Regions from separate parts of the Streptomyces sp. NPDC048171 genome, predicted to be linked through region 1. Evidence: riboswitches for the same ligand, from Rfam matches in the RefSeq annotation. Region 1 holds a riboswitch; the other holds the start of a gene.
The links. Region 1 has a riboswitch for cobalamin ahead of ACGF3J_RS30970 (ABC transporter substrate-binding protein). Riboswitches for the same ligand answer to the same signal wherever they lie in the genome.

Region 2: another riboswitch for cobalamin. It lies ahead of ACGF3J_RS28705 (cobalamin biosynthesis protein); the one in region 1 lies ahead of ACGF3J_RS30970 (ABC transporter substrate-binding protein).

Annotation. Positions count from the first base shown of each region.
Region 1 covers NZ_JBIDAU010000012.1:134,850-142,263, reverse strand. The annotation lists gene ACGF3J_RS30990 (GNAT family N-acetyltransferase) at 243-815, shown strand; gene ACGF3J_RS30985 (SpoIIE family protein phosphatase) at 887-3,535, shown strand; gene ACGF3J_RS30980 ((2Fe-2S)-binding protein) at 3,545-4,234, opposite strand; gene ACGF3J_RS30975 ((2Fe-2S) ferredoxin domain-containing protein) at 4,259-4,654, opposite strand; cobalamin riboswitch at 4,717-4,840, opposite strand; cobalamin riboswitch at 4,965-5,145, shown strand; gene ACGF3J_RS30970 (ABC transporter substrate-binding protein) at 5,183-6,208, shown strand; gene ACGF3J_RS30965 (iron ABC transporter permease) at 6,205-7,314, shown strand; gene ACGF3J_RS30960 (ABC transporter ATP-binding protein) at 7,311-7,414, shown strand, end outside.
Region 2 covers NZ_JBIDAU010000010.1:352,528-359,941, reverse strand. The annotation lists gene ACGF3J_RS28730 (hypothetical protein) at 1-1,148, opposite strand, end outside; gene ACGF3J_RS28725 (alpha/beta hydrolase) at 1,317-2,444, opposite strand; gene ACGF3J_RS28720 (class II aldolase/adducin family protein) at 2,806-3,483, opposite strand; gene ACGF3J_RS28715 (inorganic phosphate transporter) at 3,708-4,937, shown strand; gene ACGF3J_RS28710 (hypothetical protein) at 4,972-5,193, shown strand; cobalamin riboswitch at 5,329-5,470, shown strand; gene ACGF3J_RS28705 (cobalamin biosynthesis protein) at 5,570-6,535, shown strand; gene ACGF3J_RS28700 (cobyric acid synthase) at 6,532-7,414, shown strand, end outside.

The sequences.
Region 1 (7,414 bases):
CGCTCTGCCGAAGACGCACTCTACGGGGCGCCCACCTGCGCGGGGCCGGTCGGGTGCCCATCACCCGTGCACATCGGCGCCTTCTTGTTGCACACTGTTCGCAACAGCTCATGGAGCGCAGGAAGGGGTGGATGCTGTGCCCGTGTCCAGGCGTGCCGGCCGGGTGCCGGCCATCGACCGGGCGGCGCGAGCGGGGGATCCTCGCGCCGCCCTCCTCCCCCTCCGCTGCCGGTGACCGCCCGATGACCTCCGGCATCCGCGTCCACCGCGGACCCGGGGTGCTCGCGCACACCGAAGCGCTCCGTGCGGTGTACGTCGACGCGTTCTGCGCGCCGCCCTGGAACGAGGACGAGGAGAGGGCGACGGAGTTCGCGGCGCGGCTGCGGGCGGACGCGGGCCGGCCCGGGTTCACCGCGGCGACCTCCGTGCGGGACGGGGAGGTCGTCGGTTTCGCCACCGCGTGGACGACCCCGGCGCCCTTCCCCACCGACCGCTGCCACCCGCAGGCCGCCGCGGCCCTGGGTGCCGGCCGCACCGCCGACTGGCTGTGCGGCGCCCGGGGGATCGACGAACTGGCCGTCCGCCGAGCGGACCGCGGCTCCGGACTCGCGGGCCGCCTGCTCGACGCCGTGACCGAGGACGCGCCCGGGGGACGCGCCTGGCTGCTGACGTCGGTCCGCAGCGGACGGGCCCTCGCCTTCTACCGCCGCCGGGGCTGGACCCAGGTGACCCACCCCTCCCCCTACGGCCGGGGCATCGTCGTGCTCCTCGGGCCGCACCATCCGGCCCGTTTCGCGGCGCCGCCACCCCTCTGAGCCCCGGGTCACGCGTCGGTCCCGGCGCCGCCTGACTGGTCGCACGTGCGTGAGTGATGAAAACTGACGCTATGGACCGCTTGCCACGGCGGAGCATCGCCGGCCAGGTCTTTCTGCTGCAGGTCGGCACAGCGGTGCTGCTCATCGTCACCGCGGTGGTGCTCCTTGTGTTCCAGGCACAGCGCGACAGCACCGACGACGCCCGCCGCACCGCCCTGGGCGTCGCGGAGTCCTTCGCCAGGGCTCCGGGCACGGCGGCGGCCATCACCGGAGCCGGCCCCACGGCGGTTCTCCAGCCCCGTACCGAGGCCGTCGCCGAGTCCTCCGACGTCGACTACGTCGTGGTCTTCGACGACGAGGGCATCCGCCTGACCCACCCCGACCGGGGGCTGATCGGCAAGCGCGTCACCGGCCCGCCCGGACTGCTGGAGGAGGTTCTCGGCGGTGGGTCGGTCACCCGTACGTTCGACACGGTGGTGGGCCCGACGGTGAACGCCGACGCCCCCGTGCGGGACGCGGACGGCCGCGTGGTGGGCGGTGTGGCCGTGGGCATCACGATCACCAACGTCAACGAGTCGGCCAACCGGCAGCTGCCCGCTCTGCTGATCGCGGGCGCCGCCTCCCTCGCGCTGGCCCTCGGTGCCGGAGCTCTCGTGAGCCGGCGGCTGCGGCGGCAGACCCATGGTCTGGGACCGGTCGAGATCACGCGCATGTACGAACACCACGACGCGGTGCTGCACACCATCCGCGAGGGGGTGCTGATCGTCGACGGCGACCGTCTGGTACTCGCCAACGACGAGGCCCGGCGCCTCCTCGACCTGCCCGAGACGTGCGAGGGACTCCCCCTCGACCGGCTCGGACTGGACCCGGGGATCGTCGAACTGCTCACCTCGGGCGACACCCGCACGGACGAGATGCACACGGCCGGTGACCGGCTCCTGGCGGTCAGCCTGCGCCGGTTGGACCGAAACGGCGCGGCGTCCGGATCCGTGGCCACGCTGCGGGACACGACCGAGCTGCACCGGGAGCGGAGCAGGGCGGAGCGCGCCCACAAGCGACTGGAACTCCTCTACGACGCGAGTGCCCGGATCGGCACCACACTCGACGTGGTGCGCACCGCCGAGGAACTGGCGGAGGCGTCGACGCCCCGGTGCGCCGACTTCGTCACCGTCGAACTGCTGGAAGCGGTGACGCGAGGCGAGGAGGCCGCCCCGGGCGACCTGATCATGCACCGCGTGGTCCTGCATGGCGTCCGCGACGACGCACCGCTGATCCCGGTCGGCGAGGCGATGACCATTCGCCCCGGTACTCCCGCGACGACGGGCCTCGCCTCCGGACACGCCGTGCTCGTCGCGGACCTGAGCGCGGAGGCCGGCTGGCAGCTGCAGGATCCCGACCGCGCGCCCAGGGTCCTGGCCTACGGCATCCACTCCCTGGTCTCCGTTCCCCTGCGCGCCCGGGGCATCGCGCTCGGCGTGGCCAACTTCTGGCGCGGTGCGGGCTCCGAACCGTTCACCCGGGAGGACCTGTCCATCACCGAGGAACTGGCGTCGCGGGCCGCGGTCGCCATCGACAACGCGAGGCGCTACCACCGCGAGCACACCGTCGCGGTGGCTCTGCAGCGCAGCCTGCTGCCGCACGGACTGCCGGTGCAGAACGCCCTCGACGTCGCCTACCGCTATCTGCCGGCGCAGGCGGGCGTGGGCGGCGACTGGTTCGACGTGATCCCGCTGTCAGGCGCTCGGGTCGCCCTCGTGGTGGGCGACGTGGCCGGTCACGGTCTGCACGCCGCGGCCACCATGGGACGGCTGCGGACCGCCGTGCAGAACTTCGCCGGTCTCGACATGGCTCCCGACGAACTCCTCGGCCACCTCGACGAACTGGTGACCGGCCTCGACCGGGACCGCACCGAGACGAGCAGCGGTTCGGACATCGTCGGTGCGACCTGTCTCTACGCCGTGTACGACCCGGTCTCGGGTGACTGCACCATGGCCCGCGCCGGGCACCCGCCGCCGGCCGTCGTCCGCCCGGACGGCGGCGTGGACTTCCCCGAGCTGCCACCCGGCCCTCCGCTGGGCCTCGGCGGCCTGCCCTTCACCCCGGCCGAGTTCCGGCTTCCCGAGGGCAGCCGGCTCGTCCTGTTCACCAACGGACTGGTGACGGGCCGGGGCCGGGACATCGAGGCGGGCCTCGAGCTGCTCCGCAGGCGGCTCACCAGCGCGGACCGGACGCCGGACGAGACCTGTGCCGTGCTGCTGGACGCGCTGCTCCCCGACCGGCCCGACGACGACATCGTCCTCCTGGTGGCCCGGACCCGGGCCTTCCCCGCCGACCGGGTCGCCGAGTGGCACGTGCCGCGCGACCCCGCGGCCGTCGCCGGCGTCCGGGCCGACGCAACGCGCCGGCTCACCGAGTGGGGGCTCGAGGAGACGGCGTTCACCACCGAGCTGATCCTCAGCGAGCTGGTCACCAACGCCATCCGGCACGCTGCCGAACCGGTGCGCGTCCGGCTGCTGCTCGACCGCAGTCTGATCTGCGAGGTCTCCGACGGCAGCAGCACGGCACCCCACCTGCGCATGGCAGCCACCACCGACGAGGGAGGCCGCGGCCTGTTCCTCGTCGCCCAGTGCGCCCGGCGCTGGGGCACCCGGTACCACGCGCAGGGCAAGGTCATCTGGACCGAGCAGTCCCTGAACGCCCTTGACCCGGACGGCCTCTGACCGCCCCCCTCAGTCCGCCAGGCAGCAGTCGCCGCACTTCGAGCCGTTCGGCGCGCGGTAGTAGAGACAGCAACTGCGGCGCCGGAACGTGAGATCCGGTCCGGTGATCTCTCCGGTGCCCACGAGCCGTCCGGTGTTCAGCAGCTCGGTGGTGAGGCCGGTGAGCGGCTCGCGGAGTGCGGGGTGCGCCGCCAGCAGGGCGCGGGCCGCCTCGACGAGCGCCGAGGCGGCGTTGCCGTCCAGCAGTCGTGGGGCGACCTTGACGCGGAGCCCTTCGGCCAGCGCTTCCAGGTGGGCCGTCACCTGCCGGTACAGCGCGAGGGCGGGAGACGGCCGTGCCGTCCCGCCGCGCAGGCCGGCGGGGTGGGGCATGCGCAGGGCCGGGCCGTCGTCGGCCCGCTCCAGCCGGCTCAGGTCGAGGACGATGCCGTGCAGGAGTGCGCAGGCCAGGGCGGGCGACCAGAGGCGTGCCGCGTGACCCAGGTGGGCGATGGACACGCCGATCCGCGCTTCGGGCGCGCGGTGGCGGTGCGCGACGGCCTCGGCGAGGTCGGTGAAACCCCGCGCGTAGGAGTGGCCGACCGGATGCCAGCCCGCATCCGCACCCCCGACGCGCAGGACGAAGAAGCCCCCGAGGGCGGCCACGTCGTGCAGGGCGGCGGTGACGTCGGCGGGCGGCGCCTGAACCTTTCCGGACACCGGTATCTCCTCGTGAGCGCCGAGTCAGGCGGACGGGCCCCGTCGCGGGGGCGTGATGGCGTACAGGTCGAGGATGTCGGGCCGCGGTGCGACGCCGGGACCGCCGGCGCGGACCCAGTCGGCGATGTCCTCGGTGGCGTCGGGGTCGTTGACCAGTCCGAGCCAGACCGGACGGGCGCCGGCGGCGCGGCCCGCCGCGGAGGGCTGGACGACGATCACGTTGGCCTGTTCGCACACGTCGAGGCAGTCCGACACCCGCACGGGCACCCGGGCCCGCAGCCGCGCCGTCTGCGCCGCGTGGTCGACGCCGATGATCTTCGGGGTGCCGCAGCAGCAGTCCCGGCAGACGACGACGCGTGAGGGCGTCGGGTCCGTAGGTGCGCCGGGCGTCGCTTCGTTCGGGCCGGCGTGGGCGGGCATACGGCATCGTCCCTCTCCCCGGGGAGATCCGCCCCGGTGGTCCGTCGAGGAGGCGACCGCGTGAGTCTCCTGGCTCTCGGGTCGTCGCTCGCCCCACCCCTTCCCACCCGTGCGGGCAGTGGTCGTGTGGGGGCTCGCTCGCCGATCACAGTGGCGGGACCGCGCCGGATTCGCACCGGCTTCCTCGGGCCGCCGTCGCCCAATTGCTCCGGGCATCCTCGCATCCCGGCCCCGCGGCTGTCAGCGGGGCCCCTCGCCGTGCACGGGCACCGCGTGCCCGCTGAGCACCCGCGCTTTGCGCCCGGTCCAAAGGAACGTAATATCGCCAGGTCATAGCCGCGACGGGAGACAGGAAGCCGGTGCGAATCCGGCACGGTCCCGCCACTGTGACCGGGCATCACGCCCTCGACCTGCCCCCGCGCCCACCGGGCGGGCAGCCGGGGGCCGTCGGCCCGGGAGTCAGGACACTGGCCTGTCGCGGGCCCGATCCGAGGAGCGCGGACTCCCCAGGAGGCTTACGTGTCAGCCCTGTTCTCCCCTGCCCGACGCCGCCGGAGCCTGCGCGCCACGGCCGCGGCGCTCGCCCTGTCGGCGGCCCTGGTGACCGCCGGGTGCGGCTCGTCCGGCGGCGCCGACGACTCCGGCCAGGACGGATCCGCATCGGCGTCGTCCCCCGCGGGATTCCCCGTCACCGTCGACAACTGCGGTGTGAGGACGACGTACGACAAGCCGCCGTCCCGGGTGGTCACCATCCATCAGCACCCCGCGGAGCTGATGCTCGCGCTCGGTCTGAAGGACCGCATGGTCGGCACCGCCTTCCCCGACTCGGCCGTCCTGCCGGAGTTGCGGAAGGACTACGAGGCGATACCCGAACTCGCCGAGCGGGAACCGTCGTTCGAGAAGATCCTGGACACCGAGCCCGACCTCGTCTACGGCGGCTACGGCAGTGCCTTCGCCGAGAACGAGGGCCGCTCCCGCAAGGCGTTCGCCGACGCGGGCATCGACACCTACCTCAACCGCGAGTACTGCGGCGAGAAGCGGGTGACGATGAAGGACACCTACGCCGAGATCCGTACGGTGGCGAGCGTCTTCGGCGTCCCCGACCGGGCCGACAAGCTGATCGCCGACCTGCAGAGCCGTGTCGCCAGGGCGTCCGCCGCCGTGAAGGGCGAGCCGGAGGTGCCGGTCTTCGTCTACGACAGCGGCGACAAGAGCGCCTTCACCGCGGGCGGCAAGGGCCTGGGCACCGACCTGATCCGGCTGGCCGGCGGCAAGAACGTCTTCGGCGACCTCGACGAGGTGTTCGGCGACGTCTCCTGGGAACAGGTCGTCGAGCGCAGGCCCGAGGTCATCGCGATCTACGACTACGCCGGAGCCGGCAGCGTCGAGCAGAAGAAGAAGTTCCTGCTCTCCCAGCCGGCCCTCGCCGACGTCCCCGCCGTCAAGAACAAGCGGTTCGTCGTCCTGCCGCTGACCGCGACCCTGGTCGGCATCCGGTCGGCGTACGCGGTCGGGGACCTCGCCCGCGGACTGCACCCCGAGAGCTTCCGGTGACGGGCACCGCCACCAAGGCGGTAGCCGAACCGGACCCGACGGCCGCCCGGTCGCGCCGGGCGGGGCGTACGACGATGGCGGGGACGTCGCTCGCGCTGGCGGCCCTGCTGGTGGCCTCCGTGACGGCCGGACTGGCCATCGGCTCGGTCCAGGTGCCGCCCGGCCAGGTCTGGGGAATCGTGACGCACGCCCTGGGCGCCGACTTCACCCACCCCGACTGGTCCCGCGCGCGGGAGACCATCGTCCTCGACGTACGGGCCCCGCGCGTCCTGCTGGGAGCGGTGACCGGTGCGGGTCTCGCGGTGGTCGGCACCGCCCTTCAGGCGCTGGTCCGCAACCCGCTCGCCGAGCCGTACCTGCTCGGCGTCTCCTCCGGCGCCTCCCTCGGCGCGGTCTCGGTCATCGTCTTCGGCGTCGGCTTCCTCGGTCCCCTGTCGCTGTCCGCCGCCGCGTTCGCCGGCGCCCTCGGCGCACTGGCGATCGTGTACGCCACCGCCCGCACCGGCGGGCGCATCACCTCGACGCGCCTGGTCCTGTCCGGGGTGGCGATCGCGGCGATGCTCACGGCCGTCCTCGACCTGCTGCTGCTCACCACCGACCGCGGCAACGAGGCCCGGGCGGTGCTCGCCTGGACCCTGGGCGGTCTCGGCGGCGTCAACTGGCAGACCTTGTGGCTGCCGGGGCTGGCGGTGCTGCTGGGCATCGGCGTGCTCCTGGTGCAGGCCCGCAACCTCAACCTGCTGCTGGCCGGTGAGGAGGCGGCGACGACGATGGGCCTGGACGTCGCCCGCTTCAGGGCCCGCATGTTCGTGCTGCTGTCCCTGGTCACCGGCGTACTCGTCGCGGCGTCCGGCCCGATCGGCTTCGTCGGCCTGATCCTCCCGCACGTGGTACGCCTGTTCGTCGGCGGCGACCACCGCAGGGTGCTGCCCACGGCTGCGCTCGCCGGAGCGGTCTTCCTGATCTGGGCCGACATCGCCGCACGCACCGTCGCCGCGCCCATGGAGATCCCGGTCGGCGTGCTCACCGCGCTGTGCGGCGGGCCGTTCTTCCTGTGGCTGATGCGCCGGGACGCCCGGCGCGGCACCGACCGAGGAGGGGCATGAGCGCCGCGACCGACCTGTCCGTCGAGGGCGTCACCCTCACCGCCGGAGCCCGCCACCTGGTGCGCGACGTCTCGCTGACCGCCTCGGCGGGCGAGGTGAT
Region 2 (7,414 bases), on a different contig from region 1:
TCGTGGGCGTCCTCCGGGTCGGCGCCGTCGTGCTCGGCCAGCCACAGCAGGGCGTACGGCCGCAGCGTCGGCTCGTCGGCCACGCCGCGGACATCGGGCTCGGCGGGGGCGCCGACGACCCGCAGCGCGTCGAAGGCGAGGCCGCGCAGCAGGGCGTCCTCACCGCGCGCGGCGGCGAGCAGCTCGGCGACGGCGCTGCCGACGGGCCGGGCGGCGAGCCAGGCGCGGTACTCGGCGCGGGCGGCGTTGGGCCGGAGTTGGGCGCAGCCGCGGAGCATGTCCTCGGCCGGCTGCTCGATGTTCCCGGCGGGGCTCTGGGCGGCCACGCAGATCTGCTCCAGCTTGACCCAGACCGCCCAGTTGCCGAGCGGGGTGAGCGTGGCCTGTCCGTCGCCGCAGGTGAGGGCGCCGACGGAGGCGAGGGCGTGCAGGGCCCAGTCGAGGAGCGGGGCGAGCGGGGTGTCGGCGGTGACGTCCGGGACCGGCTGGGGGCCGGGCTCCAGGCGGGGGCCGTAGGGCACCTCGCAGCGTTCGGTGCGCAGCTCGGTGACGCGCTGCTCCAGCAGGTCCAGCAGCTGGTCCACGGGGACGGGCCCGGCGGACAGCTGGAGGAAGGAGAGCACCTGGGGCATCGCGGAGACGACCTCGGCGACGGCGGCGGGCTCCTCGCCGGCGGGCTCGGGGTGGGCGAGCGACCAGGCGTCGAAGAGCGCGACCCAGCCGCGCAGCACCGCGCTGTCGTCGCGGTTCCAGGCGCGCAGCCGCCAGCCGGGGCGGGCGCTGTCGCCGTGCACCTCGACCAGTCCGGCGAGGCGGGCGGTGTCCCAGTCGGCGCGGACCTGCGCGGTGGTCAGGCCCAGTTCGCGAGCCGCCTGGTCGGCGGTGGCGTCGGAGAGGGTGGCCTTGCCGTCGGCGGTGGCGCTGCCGCGGCCGGGGCCGAGCGCGGAGTCGGCCCAGCGGGCGACGCGGGCCGCGCCGGCCAGACCGGAACGCGCCATGCGGGCCAGCTCCGACCGGGCCGGTGTGCCCTCCGGGGGGCGCGGTGCGGGGCGGCGCGGACGCCGCTGGTTGATCGCTTGGGGGGCGGCGGCCAGGGGTCGTGGGCGGACGAGTCGAAGCCTGGAGTCGCGCGGGATACGGGACGTCACGGGTGCAGTCTTCCGGTTGACGGTCCGAAAACCCAAACGGAATGCCCCGACGGCCGCCGGGGAGGGCGGAGTCGGGGGTCGGGCGCGCAGCCCGGGCACCGGATCAGGCCACTGGTACGGCGCTAAACGGAACCGGAGGATCACACGCTGCGACGGCGCCGTGCCGGGTCACACCAGGGGGGTCATGAAGCGGCGGAGCTTCTCTTCGTAGTCGTCGGGGTCGGCGTTCCACATGGCACCGTGCGGGGCGTCCCGGACGGTGTGCAGGGCGACCAGTCGGGGGTGGGTTTCGGCCAGCCGCCGGGAGAGCCGCCAGGGGGCCACCGCGTCGCCGGGGCCGTGGAAGATCAGCGTGGGGACGGCGGGGCGGTGCAGGCCCGCCGTGCCGGTGTCGTGGTCGGCGTGCAGTCCGGCGCGGCCCTGGGCGGCGCGGACGGCGAGCGGCAGGAGTGGTCCGGGGGTGCGGCGGGCGGCGGCGAGGGCGCGCAGGGTGGTCTCCCAGCTGAGGACCGGGGAGTCCAGTACGAGCCCCGCGATGCGCCCGCGCACGCCGGAGAGGGCGGCCGTGCGCAGGGCCATGGTGGCGCCGGTGGACCAGCCGAGCAGGACGACCTGGCGGGCGCCGTGGTCGAGGGCGTAGCGGACGGCCGCGTCCAGGTCGCGCCACTCGGTCTCGCCGAAGTGGTGCAGCCCGTCGGGCGAGGGCGGCGCGCCGACGTCGCCTCGGTAGGCGAGGGCGAGCACCGGAACGCTGCGGTCGTGCAGGGGGGCCAGCAGGTTCAGGACGTGTTCGCGGGTGGCGGCCAGGCCGTGCACGGCGATGATCCAGGTCGGGCGGGCGCCGGGCACGAACCAGGCCGGGAGCGGGCCGAGTTCGCCCGGGATCTGGACGTCGGCGTGGTCGAGGTCGAGGGCGCTGCCCGGGTTGCCGACGTAGAGGTTCGGCGTGAACCAGGCGCGGTCCCCGGCCTCCAGCGTGCCGTGCGTGACGCGTTCGAGGCGGCGTACGACGGTGTCGGCGCCGTGCTCCGCGCTGCCCAGGACGGGTCCGACGACCGCGTGGGAGCCGTCGCCCGCCAGCCCGTAGCGGCCGGGGCGCAGCGCGGCCAGGTCCCGGGTGAGGGTGATCCGGCCGGCCGCGGTGCCGTGCACGGTGAGCCGGGGTTCGGTGGGCAGCGGCCGGCCGGGGGGCGCCTTGAGCGCGGCGTCGCTGGCGAGCCGGCCGGCGGCGACGCTCGCTGCGCCGGCCGCCAGGGCTGCGGTGAGGGCGGCGGCCGTTGCTGTGACAGTGCGCATGGGGCCAGTCTCCTGGTGGAGTCCTCGGGCGGCCAGTGGGCTGTGGACGGGGGGTGACGACGCTCCGTCAGGGGCGCCTTCGCCTGTCCGCCGGGGCCGGGGAGCCATGGTGCGGTCCCGCTGCCGGTACCCCGGAACGGTCCGGATACGCGCCACGTCGGCCCGGCCTGCCGTGCCCGGAGCCATGCTGCCGCCCCGGCCGGCCGACCCGGCCTGCCGAGCCCTCCGGCAGCGGCGGACGACGCCCCGGAGCCGATGAGCCCCGTCGGAGACACCCGGCCCCCCGCGACCGCCGTAGCCGGGGAACACGGTGCGATCCCCCTGGCACCACCACCCCGGAACGGACCGGACACGCGCCACGTCAGCCCCGCTGCCCGTACCCCTGGAGCCGCTCCGCCGCCTCCGCCAACTGGCCCGGTGTCAGGAGCGACGGGGTGTGGCCCGGGACCGAGGAGGCGGTCAGCCAGAGCCGGCACATCCACTCCAGCTGGGCCGTGCGGTCGTACGCCTGGTCGAGGGAGGTGCCGTAGGTGAGCGTGCCGTGGTTGCGCAGCAGGCAGCCGGTGCGGCCGTCGAGGGCGTCCAGCATGCCGCGGGCCAGTTCCTCGGTGCCGTAGGCGGCGTACGGGGCGACCCGGACGGGGCCGCCGAGGGCGGCGGTCATGTAGTGGACCGGCGGCAGTTCGGGCACCAGCAGCGAGACGGCGGTCGCGTGCACGGCGTGGGTGTGGACGACGGCCCGGGCGGCGTCGTCCGCGCGGTACACGGCGAGGTGCAGGGGCAGTTCGCTGGTGGGGACGAGGGTGCCGAGCACCTGTCGTCCGTCGAGGGCGACGCCGGTCACGTCACCCGGCGCCAGACGGTCGTACGGCACACCCGATGGGGTGACGAGGACCGTGTCGCCGACGCGCACCGAGACATTGCCGGAGGTACCGACCACGAGCCCGTCCGCGACCGTGCGCCGGGCCGCCGCGACGAGGTCCGTCCAGGCCCGCTCCTCGTCCGGGCCGGCAGCCCGTCCGACCCGCGAATACGTCACAGTCACCGTCTCCTCACGAGCGCTCCCGCGCCTCTCCCGGCACGTCGTCGGCCGGTCTGGCGGTGATCCTGCCAGGGGCGTCTCCGGAGAGCACCGGGACGGCCACGCAGAGGGAGGCGGCGACGCCGCTTCCGGTCACCGCGACGCCCTGCCCAGTTCATCTTCCGTTCACCATGGTTACCTACGTTCGTCCAGCCAATGACCTCGAACGATTGCCTGGGTAAATGGAAAGCTTCTCGCTGATCCTCGCGATTGTGGTGGTAACCGCACTCGCGTTTGATTTCACGAACGGTTTCCACGACACCGCGAACGCGATGGCAACGACCATTTCGACCGGTGCGCTCAAGCCCAAGGTGGCGGTGGCGATGTCCGCCGTCCTCAACCTTGTAGGCGCCTTCCTCTCGGTGGAGGTCGCCAACACGATCTCCAAGGGTCTCGTCGACGAGACCGGCATCCGTCCCGAGGTCATCTTCGCCGCCCTGGTCGGCGCGATCCTCTGGAACCTGCTGACCTGGCTGGTCGGCCTCCCGTCCAGTTCCTCGCACGCCCTGATGGGCGGTCTGATCGGTGCCGCGGTCGCCTCGGCCGGCGTCGGCGCCGTCAACGGCGACGCGCTCGTCACCAAGGTGCTGATCCCCGCGATCGCCGCCCCGATCGTCGCCGGTGTCGCGGCGCTGCTGGGCGCGCGGCTGACCTACCGGCTCGGCCGCCGGGCCGACGGCAAGGCCGCCGCCAAGGGCTACCGCGCCGGGCAGATCGCCTCCGCCGGGCTGGTCTCGCTGGCCCACGGCACCAACGACGCCCAGAAGACGATGGGCATCATCACCCTCGCCCTGGTCGCCGGCGGCGCGCTCGCCCCCGACTCCGACCCGCCCCTGTGGGTCATCCTCTCCGCGGGCATCGCCATCGCGCTCGGCACCTACCTCGGCGGCTGGCGCATCATCCGCACCATGGGCAAGGGCCTGACCGACCTCCAGCCGCAGCAGGGCTTCGCCGCCCAGACCAGCGCCGCGACGGTCATCCTGGCCTCCTCCCACCTCGGCTTCTCCCTCTCCACCACGCACTCGGTCTCCGGTGCGGTGATGGGCGCCGGTCTCGGCCGCAAGGGCGGCGTGGTGCGCTGGTCCACGGCCACCCGGATGTTCGTCGCCTGGGGTCTGACGCTGCCGGCCGCGGCCCTGGTCGCCGCGATCGCCGAGTGGGTCTGCCGCATGGGCGACTGGGGCACGGCCTGCGTCGCGGTCTTCCTGGTCGCCTCCAGCGCCGCCATCTGGAAGATCTCCCGGCGCGAGGTCGTCGACCACACCAACGTCGTCGACCCCCACGAGTCGGAGTCGGCCGGTGTGGTCACCACGGCGATGGCCGCCGTCTCGCCGCCCCCGGCGCACCTGACCGAGGAGCTGCCGGCCGACCCGTCCGAGGCCAAGACCCCGTCGGCCGCCACCACCGTCTGAGCCCGCGTCCCGGGTACGAAGGAAGCGAACCCCCATGAGCATCGACTGGGCAGCACTGGGCTCCGTCTTCGGCGTCAGCCTCGTCGCCACCGTGGCCCTGGTGGGCCTGTTCACCCTCGGCATCGTCGGACTCACCCGCCAGGAGCGGGCCACCGCCGAGGGCGGCTCCGCAGCCCTCGCGGTCACCGGCGCGTACGCGTGCTTCGCGGCCTGCGCGGCGGCGGTGGCGTACGGCATCTATCTGATCATCGCCTGACCCGCCGCACACCCCCGGGGCGGGGCGCGGGACGGACTCGGACCGTCGCGCGCCCCGCCCTTCGTGTACCGGCGCGCACCACCCGTGTGTGGGGCTTCGCACACTCCCCCGCCGCAGGTCAACGCCAGGTTGACGGGTGTTCTCGCGCCGTGGTGGACTTCCGGGGCCATCTACGGCGGCAGGAGAGGAAGCCCGGTGCGATTCCGGCGCGGTCCCGCCACTGTGACCGGGAGCAGACCCCGGTAGCCAGGAACTCTCACCGCCGGACTCTTCGAACCAGGGCGTGGACACCCTGAGTGAGGACGCGACGCGATGCCCGGCTGCCGATCGACGTTCAGTACCAGGTGCTCCCCCGCCCGTGTGACCGGCTGAACCCGTGCGTGCCGGACGCGTCTTCGCGTACGGCGCCGCCGCCGGCCTGCTCGGTGACCTCCTCCTCGGCGACCCCCGCCGCGGGCATCCGGTCGCCGCGTTCGGCCGCGCCGCCGGTGCCGTGGAACGGGTGCTGTGGCGTGACCACCGGGGCTGGGGCGCGCTGCACACCCTCGTGTGCGCCGGAGGCGCCACCGCCCTCGGCGCGGCCGCCGCGCACGCCGTACGCCGCTCCCCCGCCGCCTCGGTCGCGCTGACCGGCGCGGCCACCTGGGCCGTGGTCGGCGGTACGTCGCTCTCGCGCGAGGCCCTGGCCGTCGGCCGGGCGCTGGAGGCCGGGGACGTCGACGCGGCCCGGGCGCGGCTGCCGCACCTGTGCGGGCGGGACCCGCAGTCGCTGGACGCCGACGGGATCGCGCGGGCGGTCGTGGAGTCGGTCGCCGAGAACACCTCGGACGCGGTGGTGGGTGCCCTGGTGTGGGGTGCCGTCGGCGGAGTGCCGGGACTGCTCGGCTTCCGGGCGGTGAACACCCTGGACGCCATGGTCGGCCACAAGTCGCCCCGCTACCGGCGGTACGGCTGGGCCTCGGCCCGCCTCGACGACCTCGCGGGCTGGCCGGGCGCCCGGCTGACCGCCCTGCTGACCACCGTGGCCGGCGGCGATCCGCGGGGCGCCGTACGGGCCTGGCGCGCGGACGCCGGACGGCACCCGAGCCCCAACGCCGGTCCCGTGGAGGCGTCTTTCGCGGGCGCCCTCGGGGTGCGGCTCGGCGGGACGCTCTCCTACGGCGGGCGGGTCGAGCACCGGCCCGTGCTCAACGGGGCGGCGGGGCGCGACGTCCGGGCCGGTTCCGGCGACATCGAACGGGCCGCACGGCTCTCCCGGCGCGTGGGTCGGCTGGCGCTCGTCGTGTGCGCGGGCGCGCGGCTGCTGGTGCGCGGGGCCGTCAGGAAGGGACGTACGTCATGAACGGTGGACTCCTCGTCGCCGGCACCACCTCCGACGCCGGCAAGAGCGTCGTCACGGCCGGGATCTGCCGCTGGCTGGTGCGCCAGGGCGTGAAGGTGGCGCCCTTCAAGGCGCAGAACATGTCGCTCAACTCCTTCGTGACGCGCGAGGGCGCGGAGATCGGGCGGGCGCAGGCCATGCAGGCCCAGGCCTGCCGGGTGGAGCCGACCGCGCTGATGAACCCGGTGCTGCTCAAGCCCGGCGGTGAGCGCAGCAGCCAGGTGGTGCTGCTCGGCAGGCCCGTCGGCGAGATGAGCGCCCGCGGCTACCACGGCGGGCGGCAGGAGCGGCTGCTCGGCACGGTGCTCGACTCGCTGGCCGAACTGCGCGGCGCCTACGACGCGGTGATCTGCGAGGGCGCGGGCAGCCCGGCCGAGATCAACCTGCGCCGCACCGACATCGTGAACATGGGGATCGCGCGGGGCGCCGGGCTGCCCGTGCTGATCGTCGGCGACATCGACCGCGGGGGCGTGTTCGCCTCCTTCTTCGGCACGGTGGCGCTGCTCTCGCCCGAGGACCAGGCGCTGGTCGCCGGGTTCCTCGTCAACAAGTTCCGCGGCGACGTGTCGCTCCTCGAACCCGGCCTCGACATGCTGCACGGGCTGACCGGGCGGCGGACGTACGGGGTGCTGCCCTTCCGGCACGGGCTCGGCATCGACGAGGAGGACGGGCTGCGGGTCTCGCTGCGCGGCACGGTGCGCGAGTCCGTGGTCGCGCCGCCGGTCGGCGAGGACGTGCTCCGGGTCGCCGTCTGCGCGGTCCCGCTGATGTCCAACTTCACGGACGTGGACGCGCTGGCCGCCGAACCGGGCGTGGTGGTGCGGTTCGTGGACCGGCCCG